2 linked regions of the Robiginitalea biformata HTCC2501 genome follow. The main gene of each other region encodes a partner of the protein of the gene in region 2 in a complex. Links are inferred from orthologs where the notes say so. Each region holds a gene or a part of one and is shown on either strand. Other genes may lie near its edges.

Region 1 (7,578 bases), 2.5 Mb from region 2 along the record:
AGGTCGGGGAGGGTCAGGCCCTGGTTCTGGTACTGTTTGGCTACCGAAACGACAAAACGGAGGTTCGCCTTGGTGAGTTTTTCCAAAGCTGCCTGGTCGCCCGCTTTAATGCGCTGGGCCAGTTCCACTTCCTCATCGGCGGTAATCAGGTCTACTTTTCCGATCTCCTGGAGGTATTTGTCCAGGGAAGCGGTTTCGCGATTGGTAACCTGCTTGGTAATCTTTAGTTGTCTCATGTATCGATCCTTATCCTATATAAATAGTGCCTACTGCATTAGTTATACGTATAAATTGTGCAAATGTTACACAGGGGTTACAAAAAGTTGATTTTTTGGTTAAAACGCATAAAAAAACCCCTGTTGCCAGGGGTTTTACGTTTAAATAGACGTTTGGGGATCAATCGCGGCGCCGATTTCCGCCCCGGCGATCTCCGCCCCGTCGGTCTCCACCGCCGCGGCGATCTCCGCCACCACGGCGATCTCCGCCACGGCCGCCATCCCGACGCGAGGGACGTTCCTCCCAGCCTTCCGGCTTGGGCAGGAGCGCCCGGCGTGAAACGCGTTCCTTACGGGTACGCGGGTCGATGCCCATGTATTTGACGTCAAAGACGTCGCCCATGCTCAACACATCCTCTACATTTTCCGTGCGTTCCCACGCGAGTTCGGAAACGTGCAGCAGGATTTCGTTGCCCGGGGCGTCGAGGTATTCCACCACGGCCCCAAAATCGAGCATTTTAATCACTTTTACCTCATACACGCTGCCTTCTTCGGGCGTAAACATGATGGAATCGATCTTGGCCAAAACCTTGTCGATACCCCCCTGGTCGGTCCCGAGGATTTCAACAATCCCTTCGCCGGTTGCCGGGTCTTCGTTGATCACGATGGTAGTGCCGGTTTCTTTCTGCAATTCCTGGATCACTTCGCCACCTTTGCCAATGACCGCCCCGATATACTCGTTCGGGATGATGCGGGTCACCATTTTCGGCGCATGCGGCTTCACGTCTTCGGCAGGGGCAGCAATGGTATCTGTCAGCTTGGACAGGATATGCAGCCGTCCGTCCCGGGCCTGTTTCAGCGCCTTGATCAGGATTTCATAGGAAAGCCCCTTGATTTTGATGTCCATCTGGCAGGCGGTGATGCCGTCGGCCGTCCCGGTCACTTTAAAATCCATGTCGCCCAGGTGGTCTTCGTCCCCGAGGATGTCGGACAATACGGCATATTTACCGGACTCCGGATCGGAAATCAGCCCCATGGCGATCCCGGATACCGGTTTGCGGAGTTTTACCCCGGCATCCATCAGGGCCATGGTTCCGGCGCAAACCGTTGCCATGGATGAGGATCCGTTGCTTTCCAGCACTTCCGATACCACCCGTACGGTATAGGGGCAATCTTCCGGTACCTGGCGGGACAGGGCCCGTTGTGCCAGGTTTCCGTGGCCGATCTCACGACGGGACGTCCCGCGGATCGGGCGGGCTTCCCCTGTGGAGAACGGAGGGAAGTTGTAGTGCAGGTAGAATCGTTCTTCCCCTTCAAAGGAAGGCATGTCGATAATGTTTGCCTCGCGGGAAGTCCCCAGGGTTACCGTGGCCAGGGCCTGGGTTTCCCCCCGGGTGAAGATCGCGGAGCCGTGGGTAGAAGGCAGGTAGTCCACCTCGCACCAGATGGGCCGGATCTCGTCGGTCTTGCGGCCGTCGAGCCGGATCTGCTCGTCCAGGGTCAGGTTGCGGACGGCCTCCTTCTCTACCTTGTAGTAGTATTTCTTGATCAGGTCGCCCAATTCTTCCTGCTCCTCCTCGCTGAAGGCAGCCAGGACCTCTTCCTTGAGTTCGCTGAACGCGGCGCTGCGTTCCTGCTTGGCCGAACCGGCCTTGGCAATGGCGTAGGCCTTGTCGTAAGCGATATCGCGGATTTTCTTCTCAACTGCTTCGTTCTCCTCCTCGATTTCGTATTCGCGTACTTCCTTGCGGCCTGCCTTGTCGGCCAGCCGGTTTTGCGCGGCGATCTGAACTTTTACGGCTTCGTGGGCAAACTTGATCGCCTCGGTCATGTCCTCCTCCGAGATTTCGTCCATTTCCCCCTCTACCATCATAACGGAATCTTCGGAAGCCCCGACAATCATGTCGATATCCGAGGACTCGAGTTGGGTCCGGGTGGGGTTGATGATGAATTCGCCATCCACGCGGCCCACCCGTACTTCGGAGATGGGGCATTCAAACGGAAAGTCCGAAAGCTGGATAGCAGCCGAGGCGGCCAGGCCGGCCATGGCATCCGGCATGACGTCGTCGTCGTGGGACATCAGCTGGATCATCACCTGGGTTTCGCAGTGATAATTTTTAGGAAAGAGCGGGCGCAGTACGCGGTCTACCAGCCGCATGACCAGGATTTCCCCGGTACTGGGACGCGCTTCGCGCTTGAAGAATCCGCCCGGGTACCGCCCGGACGCGTGAAATTTTTCGCGGTAATCTACCGTCAGGGGCAGAAAATCCAAATCGCTGGCCTTGTAGTTGGATACAACCGTACAAAGCAGCATACAGTTCCCGGACCGTACCACAACCGACCCGTGGGCCTGCTTGGCAAGTTTTCCGGTTTCGATAGAGATCTCCCTACCGTCTCCGAGGTCGATGACCTCCTGAAAAGCTTCTGGAATCATAAAATGGAATTAGCCTCCCGAGCTACCGGGAGAATGTTAAACAATGGTCTGCGGTGTTGTGTTGTGCAGGTCGACCAATGAAAAACCGGAAGTGAGCTTTTTATGTTGCCCTGCAAAGGCAGGGACTTCGGGGTGGCGGGCAAGCCGCCGGTAAACAAACAGGGGAGCCCGACGGGCTCCCCTGCAATAAGTTATTTACGAATATTCAGTTCCTTGATCAGGCTCCGATATTTCTCAATATCCTTTTTCTTCAGATAGTCCAGCAGGCTGCGGCGTTTACCCACCAGGCGAACCAGGGAACGCTCGGTGTTGTAGTCTTTCTGGTTCTTCTTCAGGTGCCCGGTCAGGTGGTTGATCCGTTCCGTGAACAGCGCAATCTGGCCCTCGGTGGAGCCGGTGTTGCTGTCCGATCCGCCGAATTTCTTAAAGATTTCGGCTTTTTTCTCTTTGGTTAAATACATGCCAATATTGTTGTAAATGATTTTTATGTATCCGATTGATTTTCAATCAGGCCGCAAAGATAGGAATAATTTCAGGATTTCTATCCGGGCGGTCCCGGGAAATTTTATGTCCCAATGGCTTCCCGCTTATTCTTCCGGCACTTCTTCCACGCGTACCGGCTGGTTGAGTACCAGGTCCAGGTAGAGGTTGATTTTCTTTTTCAGTTCCCGGCGATGGACGATAAAATCCAAAAAGCCGTGTTCCAATACGAATTCTGCCGTCTGAAAACCTTCGGGCAGTTCCTTGCCGGTGGCCTCCTTGACCACCCGCGGACCTGCAAATCCGATCAGCGCCCCGGGTTCGGCAATATTGATATCCCCAAGCATCGCATAGGATGCGGTTGTCCCGCCAGTGGTGGGGTCCGTGCATAGTGAGATATACGGCAATCCGGCTTCGGCCAGCTGAGCCAGTTTGGCACTGGTCTTGGCCAGTTGCATCAGGGACAGGGCCGCTTCCATCATCCGGGCCCCGCCGGATTTGGAGATCATTACAAAGGGCACTTTTTTCTCGATAGCCTTATCGATAGCCCGGGCAATTTTTTCGCCGACCACGCTCCCCATGGATCCGCCAATAAAGCTGAAATCCATACAGGCGATTACCAGGTCCCGGCCCATGGACTTGCCGTAGGCCGTGCGGACGGCATCCTTGAGCCCGGTTTTCTTTTCGGCCTCCTTGAGCCGGTCCTTGTATTTCTTGGTATCCTCGAATTTCAACGGGTCCTTGGAGGAAAGCCCGGCATCCATTTCGGTGAATTTGTTGTCGTCAAAAAGTATCTGGAAATACTCCTTGCTGCCGATGCGCACATGGTAGTCGTCCTCCGGGCTGACGTAGTGGTTCTTCGCCAGTTCCTCGGATTCGACAATTTTCCCTGTGGGCGATTTGTACCAAAGGCCCCTGGGGGTGTCCTTCTTTTCCTCAGTGGCGGTTTGTATTCCTTTTTCTTTTCTCTTGAACCAGGATGACATAATGTGCTATTTCAATTCCACGTATCGGGGCATGCCCGAAGGATGCCCGCGCAATTCCGATGCAGGCCTGCCTAGAGCGTGCCCACGTTGTTCAGGTCCTCGAAGGCCTTCTTGAGCCGGGCGACAAAGGTTTTTTCCCCTTCCCGCAGCCAGACCCGGGGGTCGTAGTATTTTTTGTTGGGCGAATCGGCGCCTTCCGGGTTGCCGATCTGCGCCTGGAGGTAGCCCTCCTTTTCTTTCATATAATCGCGTACGCCGGTCATGAAGGCGTACTGCAAGTCCGTGTCGATGTTCATTTTGATCACCCCGTACCCGATGGCCTCGCGGATTTCCTCCAGGGTGGAACCCGAGCCGCCGTGAAAGACAAAATCGATGTGGTTATGGCCCACCTTGTATTTTTCGCTGATGAATTCCTGGGAATTCTTGAGGATTTTCGGGGTCAGTTTCACATTTCCCGGCTTGTAAACCCCGTGTACATTTCCGAAAGCGGCAGCTACTGTAAAGCGATGGCTTACCTTGGAGAGCTCTTCATAGGCGTAGGCCACTTCCTCGGGCTGGGTGTAGAGCTTGGAGTCGTCCACGTCCGTATTGTCGACGCCGTCTTCCTCCCCTCCGGTGATGCCGAGTTCGATTTCCAGGGTCATGTTCATCTTGCTCATGCGGGCCAGGTAGTCCTTGCAAAGGGCGATGTTTTCTTCGATGGGTTCCTCCGACAGGTCGATCATGTGCGAGCTGAACAGGGATTTGCCCGTGGCGTTGAAATGCGCCTCGCTCGCGTCGAGCAGGCCGTCGATCCACGGCAAAAGTTTCTTGGCACAGTGGTCTGTGTGGAGGATTACCGTTGCCCCGTAGGCTTCGGCCAGTTCGTGCACGTGCCGGGCTCCGGCAATGGCCCCCTTGATGGCGGCGCGCTGCCCTTCGTTGGACAGGCCTTTCCCCGCGTTGAACTGGGCACCCCCGTTTGAAAACTGCAGGATAACCGGTGCCTTGAGTTCAGCAGCTGTTTCCAGGACTGCATTGATGGTATCCGAGCCGATGACGTTTACGGCTGGCAGGGCAAAGCCTTTGGACTTTGCATAGCTGAATATTTCCTGTACTTCTTCACCAGTGGCAACGCCCGGCTTGATGGAATGCGGCATGTTTTGCGTTTTTTGGGTTGGTAGTTCGCTGCGACAAAAGTAATAATAATACCCGTTAAAACGGATAATTTATTCCGATCTGCAGTACGGAGTTGGCAAAATTGTAGTCCCGGAACCATCTTTTTCCAACGGGTTCGGCCGGGTTGTAGGTCTTGAAGCCCAGGTCTGCCCGGAAGACGAAATAGGTAAAGTCGTACCGGAGGCCAAAGCCCGTCCCGAGGGCGAGTTCCTCCAGGGAGGAGAACCCGTTGAAGGTGGCGGCTGGGTCGTCTTCGCTGTCCCAGACATTCCAGATGTTCCCCACATCGCTGAACAGGGCCGCTTTCAGGTCGCCGACCAGGGGGAAACGGTATTCCAGGTTCATCGCCAGTTTAAAATTCGCATCGTTGAAGTCGTTCAGGTTGCTGGTACTCCCCGGTCCGAGGGAATACGGGAACCAGGCCCGGTTGTCGTTGGACCCCCCGCCGAAGTACGATCGGACAAACGGGATGTCGTCAGAATTCCCGTATGGGACCGCCAGGCCAATGAAGGTGCGGAAGGCGAGAACGTCGGTGGCATTGAGTTCCCAGTGCCGGATAAAATCGAACTCCCCTTTCAGGTACTGGGAAAAAGGCACGCCGAATACGAGCTTTTTGCCCGAGTCGTTTTCGTTAAAGGGAACAATATTGGTAAAGACCGCCAGCAGGTTGCCGGCCCCTTCCAATTTCCAGCGGATCTGGTAAAAGCTATTGTCGTTGATCCCGGTCTTGGAGTTTTTCGTGTAGGTGTAGTTGGAGGTGAAAATCAGGTTGTTTTCCGTAAGGCGCTGCCGGCGTTCCTCTACCCGGAAGACATCTGCGTAGTCCTGCGAATCCGTGGGCGCCAGCCCCTGGTTGATGATGGCGTCCGTAAACCCGGTAGTCCCTTCCGGGATGGTCAGATTCGGCGGGTCCTCGGGGGTGTCCCCGGGTTCGTAGAACCCGGCCAGGTCCGGGTTGTTCAAATACTCCGGGTCGCTCGCCACATCGTTCAGGCGGCCGTAGGAGCTCTGGTAGACATTGAAAAAACGGTCCGGGTTGACGTTGCGGACAAACTGGATGTTCAGCAATTCAATCAGGTGTTTTTTGAAGTCGGTAGAGGACCAGCTGTAACCCAATACGGCATTGAGGGTCTGCTTGTCCAGGCCGATATTCTTCTGGAAACTGGTACCTACGGTCATCCGGGTTTTGGGCAGCATGTAGTACGGGATGATATTGCCCCCGTCTACCAGCGGGAACCAGATTCGCGGAAAAATCAGGTTGATGTCCCCGCCGATTTCCGAAAAGAAATCCTCTCCCTGGGTATCATCGCTCAGCAGCCCGAACGTGCCCCTTGCAGACAGGCTCAGGGTTTCGGCCCCCCCGAAAACATTCCGGGTAATCAGGGAGGCTCCCAGGCCAAAGCCCAGGCGCTGGATGTTGGAATGGGTCACGTCAAAATCCACTGCCAGGGAATTCCGGGGACGCGCACTCAGGTAGACGTTTGCATCCAGTCGGTCCCCCGGGGCTTCGATCAGTTCGATATTCGGGTACCGGAAGGTGTTCAGGTTGCTGATTTGCCGGTAGGTCCTGAGCCGGTCGATGTCCCGGTAGACGCTGTCCTGATCCAGGAAGATCGCATCGGCCAGGACTTTGGGTTTGTAGCGCAGCCGACCGTCAAAATGGATGATGTAGTTGTCGTACCGGACGGTATCCGCTTTCTGTGTGCCGTCCTGGAACCGGTGGTCCGGGTAAATGTGGATATTTCCCATGCGGCGGACCCGGTAGGCTTCGTCCGTCACAGCACTGTCGCCCCGTCGGCGCAGGTTGTCGATGTTGAGCTCCACATGCATCTGCTGGTCATCCCGGCTGAGGGTGTCGCGGAGGATGTCGTAGGTAATGGAACTCTCCTGGAAATTCCAGACCCCGGAATTCCGGAACAGCGTGGTGAGGCGTTCCCGCTCCTGGGTAAAATTGCCCAGGTCAAATACATCTCCTTCGCGCACCAGGGAAGCGTCCCGGTTGAGGGCGTAGATGGAGTCGATGGCCGGGGAGGCGATCCGCCGGCTCAGGGAGTCCACAAGGTAGGGTTCCCCGAGGTCCAGCTGGTACCGGACCGCAGCCCGTTGCCTTCCCGTGCTGTCCAGCTGGTAACTTCCCGAGTTGTTGAAATACCCCCGGTTCGTATAATAGGAACTCAGGCGCTGGACAGACCGGTTGATCCGCGCCGTGTCGATAACAGCAGGGGCTTCCCCAACCCGCTTGAGCCAATCGCTGTACCCGCTGACAAAAAAAGATTCCCCCAGGCGTTTTACCTGTTTTTTGGAA
Region 2 (7,641 bases):
CGGCAAACAGGTGCGATACCTCAGCGGGGGCCAGCAGCAACGCGTGGCCCTGGCCCGGGTATTGGCCCAAAAGCCGGAACTGTTATTGCTGGACGAGCCCTTTGGCCACATCGATCATTTTCGGCGGAACAAACTCCGCCGCAACCTGTTTGAATACCTGAAGCGGGAGGAGATCAGCTGCCTGTGCGCCACCCACGACCACAACGACGTGTTGCCCTTTGCCGACCGGGTGATGGTGCTGCGGGACCGGGAGATCCTGGACCTGCGCCCCACCCGGGAAATCTTTGAACAACCCGCCCGCCTCTATACGGCCTATCTGCTGGGCGAAGCCAACCTGATCCCTATCAATATCCTGAAATCCTACGCTTCCACCACCCGGAACATCATCGTCTATGCCCACGAGCTGCGCGTATCGCAAAAGTCCGGCCTGGAGGTCTCTGTGGAACACTCCTACTACATGGGCGGCTACTACCGGGTATATGGACGAATGGAAGGCGAAAAAGGGGTGTATTTCAATTCGGAAAAAGCCCTGGAGGCAGGGGAGAACATTTTCCTGAATGTTTCCCTGGAGACCATCAACAAGCGGTTGCCGATCTGATTCGTCAGGTCGTGGCCAGGGCCGCCAGGTCGGCGCCTACCTGACTGCCGATGGCAACCCCCATACCCCCGAGGCGGACCCCGCAAAATACGTGGGGGGACAGTTTTTGGACGATGGGCTTCTTACGGGAGCCCACGCCCATGATCCCGCTCCACCGGTGCGCTACCCGGACGGCCTGCCCGGGAAGGATAACCCTGTGCAACAGGTCTTCCAGGGCTTGCTGTATGCCGGGGGTCTGACCGAGGTCCGTGGTGGTTTCCCCGGGTTTGTCCAAATGGCGGCCGCCACCCAGGAGTACGCGGTCGCCGACGTTTCGGAAGTAGAAATAGCCCCGGTCCAGGTGGAAGCTCCCGCGGAGGGCCAGCCCGGGTACGGGTTCAGTGATAAGTACCTGGCCCCGTGCAGGCTGCAGGTCCAGTCCGGTTTGCAGCCCGGCAAACCCGTTAGTCGCCAGCAGCAGGTTCGCCGCCTCAAATTCGAATGCGGAAGTCCGGATGCCTACCTGGTCCCCCAGGTCTTCAAACCCGGTTACCTCCACCCCGTTGAGCAGGCAGATGTCCGCCTCCCGGGCTTTGCCCAGCAGGGCCTGCATCATCCGGCCCGTATGGAGTTGTCCTTCCAACGGGTTGCAGACGGCGTCGGGCTGGATGCCGGCCATCCCGAATTCCCCCGGCCGGATTTCAAAGGCCGGCCGGCCGAAAACCGGTTGCAGCATCCGGTTGATTCGATCCATGGCCTCCAGGGCGTGCTCCTGCACCTCTTTATCCGCTTCCCGGAAAACCTCGTAGCCTCCGTACTGCCGGAAATCTATGGCCTGGTCGCCCAGCCGTTGGCGCAGCATCCGGATGCCCGTGAACCGGTTGGAAACCAGAGAGACAATTTCATCTTCCGTATGGGACTGCAAATCGTCCAGGATCTCGGTTAGGCTGCCAAAACAGGCAAAACCCGCATTGCGGGTGCTGGCTCCGGCGGGCAGGATGCCCCGTTCCAGAATGAGGATTTTGGCCCCGGGATGGCTTTTTCGAAGTTCCAGGGCACAACTCAGGCCGGTTATGCCGCTGCCCACCACGCAAAAATCCACGTCGGTAAGCCAGGATTCAATTTCCCAGTAGCTCGGGCTCATAGCGCGGTTCTTGCCGGTTTACGGGGCCGTGGATGGCTCCGTCAGTCGTCCTCGGAGGGCTCGGGTTGCATCTCGAAGTCCTCCATGAATTTGGTGGTGTAGTTCCCGGCCAGGTAATCCGGATGGTCCATAAGCTGGCGGTGGAACGGGATGGTCGTCTTGATGCCTTCGATTACGAATTCATCCAGGGCGCGCTTCATCTTGTTGATGGCCTCTTCCCGCGTCTGGGCCGTGGTGATCAGCTTGGCGATCATCGAATCGTAGTTGGGCGGAATGGTGTACCCGCTGTACACGTGGGTGTCCAGCCGGACACCGTGCCCGCCGGGCGTATGCAGCGTCGTGATCTTGCCCGGAGATGGACGAAACCCGTTGTAGGGGTCCTCCGCATTGATCCGGCATTCGATGGAGTGCAAGTTCGGGGTGTAATTTTTACCGGATATCGGCACGCCCCCTGCCACGAGGATCTGTTCGCGAATCAGGTCGTAATCGATAACCTGCTCGGTGATCGGGTGTTCAACCTGGATCCGCGTATTCATCTCCATAAAATAGAAGTTGCGGTGTTTGTCTACCAGGAATTCCACGGTCCCCGCCCCTTCGTATTTGATAAACTCGGCTGCGCGGACGGCTGCCTTCCCCATGGCATCCCGGAGTTTATCCGTCATAAAGGGAGAAGGGGTCTCCTCGGTGAGCTTCTGGTGGCGTCGCTGGATGGAGCAGTCCCGCTCGGAGAGGTGGCAGGCCTTGCCATACTGGTCGCCAACTACCTGGATCTCAATATGCCGGGGCTCCTCAATGAGCTTTTCCATATACATCCCCCCGTTGCCGAAGGCCGCTTCCGCTTCCTTGACGGCGCTCTCAAATTGTTTTACGAGCTCCTCCTCTTTCCAGATGGCACGCATACCCTTTCCGCCGCCGCCGGCAGTAGCCTTGATCATAACCGGATATCCCATTTTCTTGGCCACCTTCAGCGCGTGGTTCGCATCCTTCAGGAGGCCGTCGGAGCCGGGGATGGTAGGCACCCCAGCCTCTTTCATCGTCTGCTTGGCAGATGCCTTGTCGCCCATACGGTCGATCTGGTCGCCCGTCGCACCGATGAATTTGATCTCGTGTTCGGCGCAAATCCTGGAAAACTTGGAGTTCTCGGACAAAAAGCCGTAGCCCGGATGGATTGCGTCCGCGTTGGTGATTTCCGCAGCCGCAATGATGTTCGGGATTTTCAGGTAGGACTGGTTACTCGGAGCCGGACCGATACAAACGGCTTCATCTGCAAACCGGACATGGAGGCTTTCCTCGTCGGCCTTGGAGTACACCGCGACCGTCTTGATACCCATCTCCTTGCAGGTGCGGATGATGCGCAGGGCAATCTCTCCGCGGTTGGCGATCAGAATCTTTTTAAACATAGTGCGCTTGTTGTCTGTTAGTTAATGCGAAACCCCGGTCTAAGACGGGTCGATCAGGAACAAGGGCTGGTCGAATTCTACCGGGGAGGAGTCGTCTACCAGTACTTTGACGACCTTTCCGGATACTTCCGATTCAATATCGTTGAAGAGCTTCATGGCCTCGATCACGCAAAGTACGTCGCCCTTGGAAATGCTGTCCCCGACTTCCACAAACGGGGGTTTGTCCGGGGAAGGTTTCCGGTAAAATGTCCCGATAATCGGCGACTTGATGGTGATGTACTTGGAATCGTCCCCTTCTTTCTTGGCATCTGCCTCTCCGGACGCGGCGGCCGGGGCCGGGGCGGGTGCTGCAGGCGGAGCCTGTTGCGGCATGGCAGGAGCCGCCATGGGAATTTGTTGCACATAAGTGGGTTCCCCATCCTTGTCGGATCCGGTGCGGATCGTGATCTTGATCTCATCCGTTTCGAGCTTCACTTCGCTGGCTCCGGATTTGGCCACGAACTTGATCAGACTTTGAATTTCTTTGATATCCATGGATTTCGGTTTAGTATAGTGTTCGGTTTTATGAATCGTAAGCCCAGGTCAGGTAGATGGCTCCCCACGTAAACCCTCCCCCAAACGCTGCAAATATAAGACTGTCGCCCTTTTTGAGCTGCTTTTCGTAATCGCTGAGCAGCAGCGGCAGCGTGGCAGACGTGGTATTTCCGTAGCGTTCGATGTTCATCATCACCTTTTCGGCCTCCAGGCCCATCCGGTGCGCCGTGGCATCGATAATGCGCTTATTGGCCTGGTGCGGCACCAGCCAGTCCACGTCCTCATGGGTGAGGTCGTTGCGTTCCATAACGAGTGCCGATACCTCAGCCATGTTGGAGACGGCAAACTTAAAGACCGACTTCCCGTCCTGGCGGACAAAGTGCTTTTTTTCGCGAACCGTTTCCTCCGTGGGGGGCATCAAGGAACCGCCCGCCTCGATCTTGAGGAACTGCCGTCCCTTACCGTCACTGCGAAGGTATTCGTCCTGCAAACCGAGCCCGTCTGAATTTGGCTCAAACAACACGGCACCTGCGCCGTCCCCGAAGATAATACATGTTGTCCGGTCTTCGTAATCGATGATCGAAGACATCTTGTCCGCTCCGATGAGCAGCACTTTCTTATAGCGCCCTGATTCGATATAGCGGGCTGCCGTGGACATGCCGTACAAAAAATTCGAACAGGCCGCCTGCAGGTCGTATGCAAAGGCGTTGACAGCCCCGATCTCCGAGGCCACATACACGGCCGTAGAGGCCACCGGCATATCCGGGGTGGCCGTTCCCACAATGACCATGTCGATCTCAGCCGGGTCGAGCCCCCGTTTCTCAATCAGGTCCTGGGCAGCCTTGATGGCCAAAAAGGAAGTCCCTTTATCCGGATCTTTGAGAATCCGGCGTTCCTTGATACCCGTTCGGGTGGTGATCCATTCGTCATTCGTATCCACCAGGGTCTCCAGGATGGCATTGGTCAATCGGTATTCGGGAACATAGGCCCCCACAGCGGTAATCGCTGCCGTAATACTGCTCATGTAGTGCTGTTTTATCGCAAGGAACCCAAAAACGGTTCAAAATCGTTGAAAATTAAGGATTATTTGGAACTTTCTTCCAATAATCCGCCTTTTTCGGGCTTCTGCCGGGCATAAAAAAACTCCCACCTGGAAAAGTGAGAGTGTCTGTACGGTTTGCGCTTTGGTTATACGGCTCCTTCTTCGGTCTTGTCTACCAGGACCTGGCCGCGGTAATAAAGCTTGCCTTCGTGCCAGTGGGCCCGGTGGTACAGGTGAACCTCTCCGGTTGTCGGATCCTTGGCCAGCGTCGGGTTGGTGGCTTTGTAGTGCGTACGCCGCTTATCCCTTCTGGTCTTGGAGATCTTTCTCTTAGGATGTGCCATGCTGTTATTTTTTGTCCGTTAATAAATTTCGTAATGCATCCCACCTGGGATCCGTATCGTCCTTTTGTTCGTTGTTTTCTTTTGGCTGCAATTCCTCGAGCTTGCGCAGTACTTCCGAGTCCAGGGTGCCGTCTGCCACCCCGGGGTGAATCCGTTTGGACGGCACGGCGAGCGCCAGCATTTCAAAAACGTACTGGGCGATATTGAACTGGTGCTCCCCGTGGGGCAGTACCAGGATCTCATCGTCCTCGTCGTTGAAAGCCTCCCCGAATTTCACAACCAGTTTCAGGTTGCCCGCCACCGGCTGGTCGAACGGTTCATTGGTGATGTCGCAATTGACGTGCACCGAACCGGTTGCCTGCATGGTGAGCTCCATCATGGTGCTCATCTTTTCGAGGACAGCGACGACCGCTATATCGGAAGCGTTGAATTCGTCGTAGTCAAAAGAATCAAAGAACGTATTGTCAATTTGATACTCAAAATGATGCTTCCCCTGCTTCAGACCCGAAAAAGGAATGTCGAATTCCTTGTTCTTCATCGTTCTCTCCATTCAATTAGGGCGTGCAAAGATATCCTTTTTTTGCGAAAACCCAATTATTCGATAAACTATTTCTGGCCCTCACGGCCCTTGCCAGAGCGCTTTAGTTTCTGCTTCTGAAGCGGGTTGCTGGTAAGCCGGTCGTACTCCCTCCGGTTGCGGAAAATACGAATCCCGGTGAAAACGGCTTCCGCAAAAGACGAGGGGTCGGCCTTGCCTTTGCCGGCAATGTCATAGGCGGTGCCGTGGTCCGGGGAGGTGCGCACCCGGGACAGGCCCGCGGTAAAGTTCACCCCTTTCCCGAAAGCGAGCGTTTTAAACGGGATGAGGCCCTGGTCGTGGTAACAGGCCAGGATACCGTCAAATTCCCGGTAATTGTCCGAGGCGAAAAACGTGTCGGCGGCATAGGGGCCGAAGACGAGGTGCTTCCCGTCGGTGAGTTTCCTCAGTGCGGGCTTGAGCACTTCTTCGTCCTCCCGGCCAATCACTCCCTCGTCCCCGCTGTGCGGGTTGATGCCCAGCACGGCGATCCGGGGCCTGCGAATCGCAAAATCCCGTTTCAGGGATTCCTCCATGGCCTGCACCTTGGAATAAATCAATTTCTGGGTGATCAGGGCGGGGGCGTCCTTCACGGGCACGTGGTCGGTGAGCAACCCCACCTTCAGCCCTTCGGTCACCATGAACATCAGGCTTTCCCCTCCCAGTTCCCGGGCCAGGTAATCCGTGTGTCCCGGAAACCTGAACTGGTCGCTCTGGACGGTTTTCTTATCGATGGGGGCGGTGACTAACAGGTCGATGGCGCCATTTTTCAGGGCGTCCACCGCCGCCTGCAGCGACTGGATGGCGTATTCGCCCCCTGTCTGGCTGGCCCGGCCGAAGGGTACTTCCGGATGTTCTTTCCAAACGTTGACCACGTTGACCTTCCCCGGGATGGCCCCGGAAGCGTCCCCAACTCCCTGAAAGCCGATGTCCAGGCAAAAATGCGCCTTCTGGTGGGAAATGGTCTTGCCGGAGGCGAAGAATACGGGCGTGCAGAAATCGAGCATCCGCGGGTCCGAAAACGTCTTGAGAGCCACTTCACATCCAATGCCTCCCAGATCCCCAACTGATATCCCCACCTTGATTTGCTGCCCGTCGTCCTCCATGAATAGTGTACCTTTGTGCTGTTTGAAGCTGCCCAAAATTACTCAATTTAGCTGTACCATGTTTACCGGAATCATCGAAACCCTCGCCACCGTTACCCGGATCCAAAAGGACCGGTCAAACCTCGACATCACCCTGGAGTCGTCCCTGACCCCGGAACTCAAAATCGACCAAAGCCTGGCCCACAACGGGGTCTGCCTGACGGTGGTGGCCATAGAAGGGACTACCTATACCGTCACCGCCGTGGCCGAAACGCTCAGCCGCAGCAACCTGGGGGACCTCCGGGAAGGCGACCGGGTGAACCTGGAACGGGCCATGGTGCTGGGCGCCCGCCTGGACGGGCATATTGTCCAGGGACACGTGGACCAGGTGGGCCGGTGCACCGGGGTTAGCCAACAGGACGGGAGCTGGATTTTCCGGTTTGACTACGAGCCCGGGCCGGGCCGCGTCACCATTGAGAAAGGGTCCATAACCGTGGACGGGGTGAGCCTGACCGTAGTGGACTCCGCCCCCGGCAGCTTCAGTGTTGCGATCATCCCCTATACCTACGAGCACACAAGATTCTGCGAATACGCCCCGGGCACCCGGGTGAACCTGGAATTCGATATGATTGGCAAGTACGTGGCGCGCCTGATGGAGCCGCACAGGCCGCAGGCCTGATAATCAGCTGCTCCCTGCATCGTGCCCGGAACCGGAAAAGATGTCGTTGCAAGCCGATACGGCCGCGGTCAGACCTTGATAAAAATCTTTCTCCTGTAAAGCCACCAGCCGAGCAACAGGTAAAAGCCCATTACCGTCAACCCGTATAGCAGGGAGGATAGCGCCAAAGGCAGGAATTCGTGTACATAGATATTCCGGAAGAGCCAGCCGTGGACACTGAGCCCTTCGTCCACCTGTATCTGATAGAAAAGGCTTGTCA

Evidence for each region.
Region 1: the proteins of accB (region 2) and accD are in contact, whole or in part, in a solved structure (PDB 8UXZ), measured with the Escherichia coli proteins. The link is inferred for Robiginitalea biformata HTCC2501 from one-to-one orthologs.

Annotation. Positions count from the first base shown.
Region 1 is NC_013222.1:3,402,416-3,409,993, reverse strand. What follows is about bases 2,177-4,912. They hold accD (acetyl-CoA carboxylase, carboxyltransferase subunit beta), read right to left. Parts: upstream 4,116-4,912; coding sequence 3,237-4,115; downstream 2,177-3,236. Other genes in these bases: fbaA (class II fructose-bisphosphate aldolase), read right to left, coding at 4,187-4,912; rpsO (30S ribosomal protein S15), read right to left, coding at 2,841-3,110; RB2501_RS15100 (polyribonucleotide nucleotidyltransferase), read right to left, coding at 2,177-2,649. Outside these bases: RB2501_RS15105 (sigma-70 family RNA polymerase sigma factor), read right to left, coding at 1-236; more of RB2501_RS15100, read right to left, coding at 397-2,176; more of fbaA, read right to left, coding at 4,913-5,254; translocation and assembly module lipoprotein TamL, read right to left, coding at 5,310-7,578.
Region 2 is NC_013222.1:889,284-896,924, reverse strand. The notes cover bases 1,909-4,707. They hold accB (acetyl-CoA carboxylase biotin carboxyl carrier protein), read right to left. Parts: upstream 3,656-4,707; coding sequence 3,161-3,655; downstream 1,909-3,160. Other genes in these bases: RB2501_RS03960 (beta-ketoacyl-ACP synthase III), read right to left, coding at 3,684-4,679; accC (acetyl-CoA carboxylase biotin carboxylase subunit), read right to left, coding at 1,909-3,121. Outside these bases: RB2501_RS03980 (ABC transporter ATP-binding protein), read left to right, coding at 1-598; RB2501_RS03975 (NAD(P)/FAD-dependent oxidoreductase), read right to left, coding at 603-1,721; more of accC, read right to left, coding at 1,763-1,908; rpmF (50S ribosomal protein L32), read right to left, coding at 4,844-5,041; RB2501_RS03950 (YceD family protein), read right to left, coding at 5,046-5,579; 4-hydroxythreonine-4-phosphate dehydrogenase PdxA, read right to left, coding at 5,648-6,724; RB2501_RS03940 (riboflavin synthase), read left to right, coding at 6,783-7,382; RB2501_RS03935 (acyltransferase family protein), read right to left, coding at 7,451-7,641. UniProt on the Escherichia coli protein: This protein is a component of the acetyl coenzyme A carboxylase complex; first, biotin carboxylase catalyzes the carboxylation of the carrier protein and then the transcarboxylase transfers the carboxyl group to form malonyl-CoA.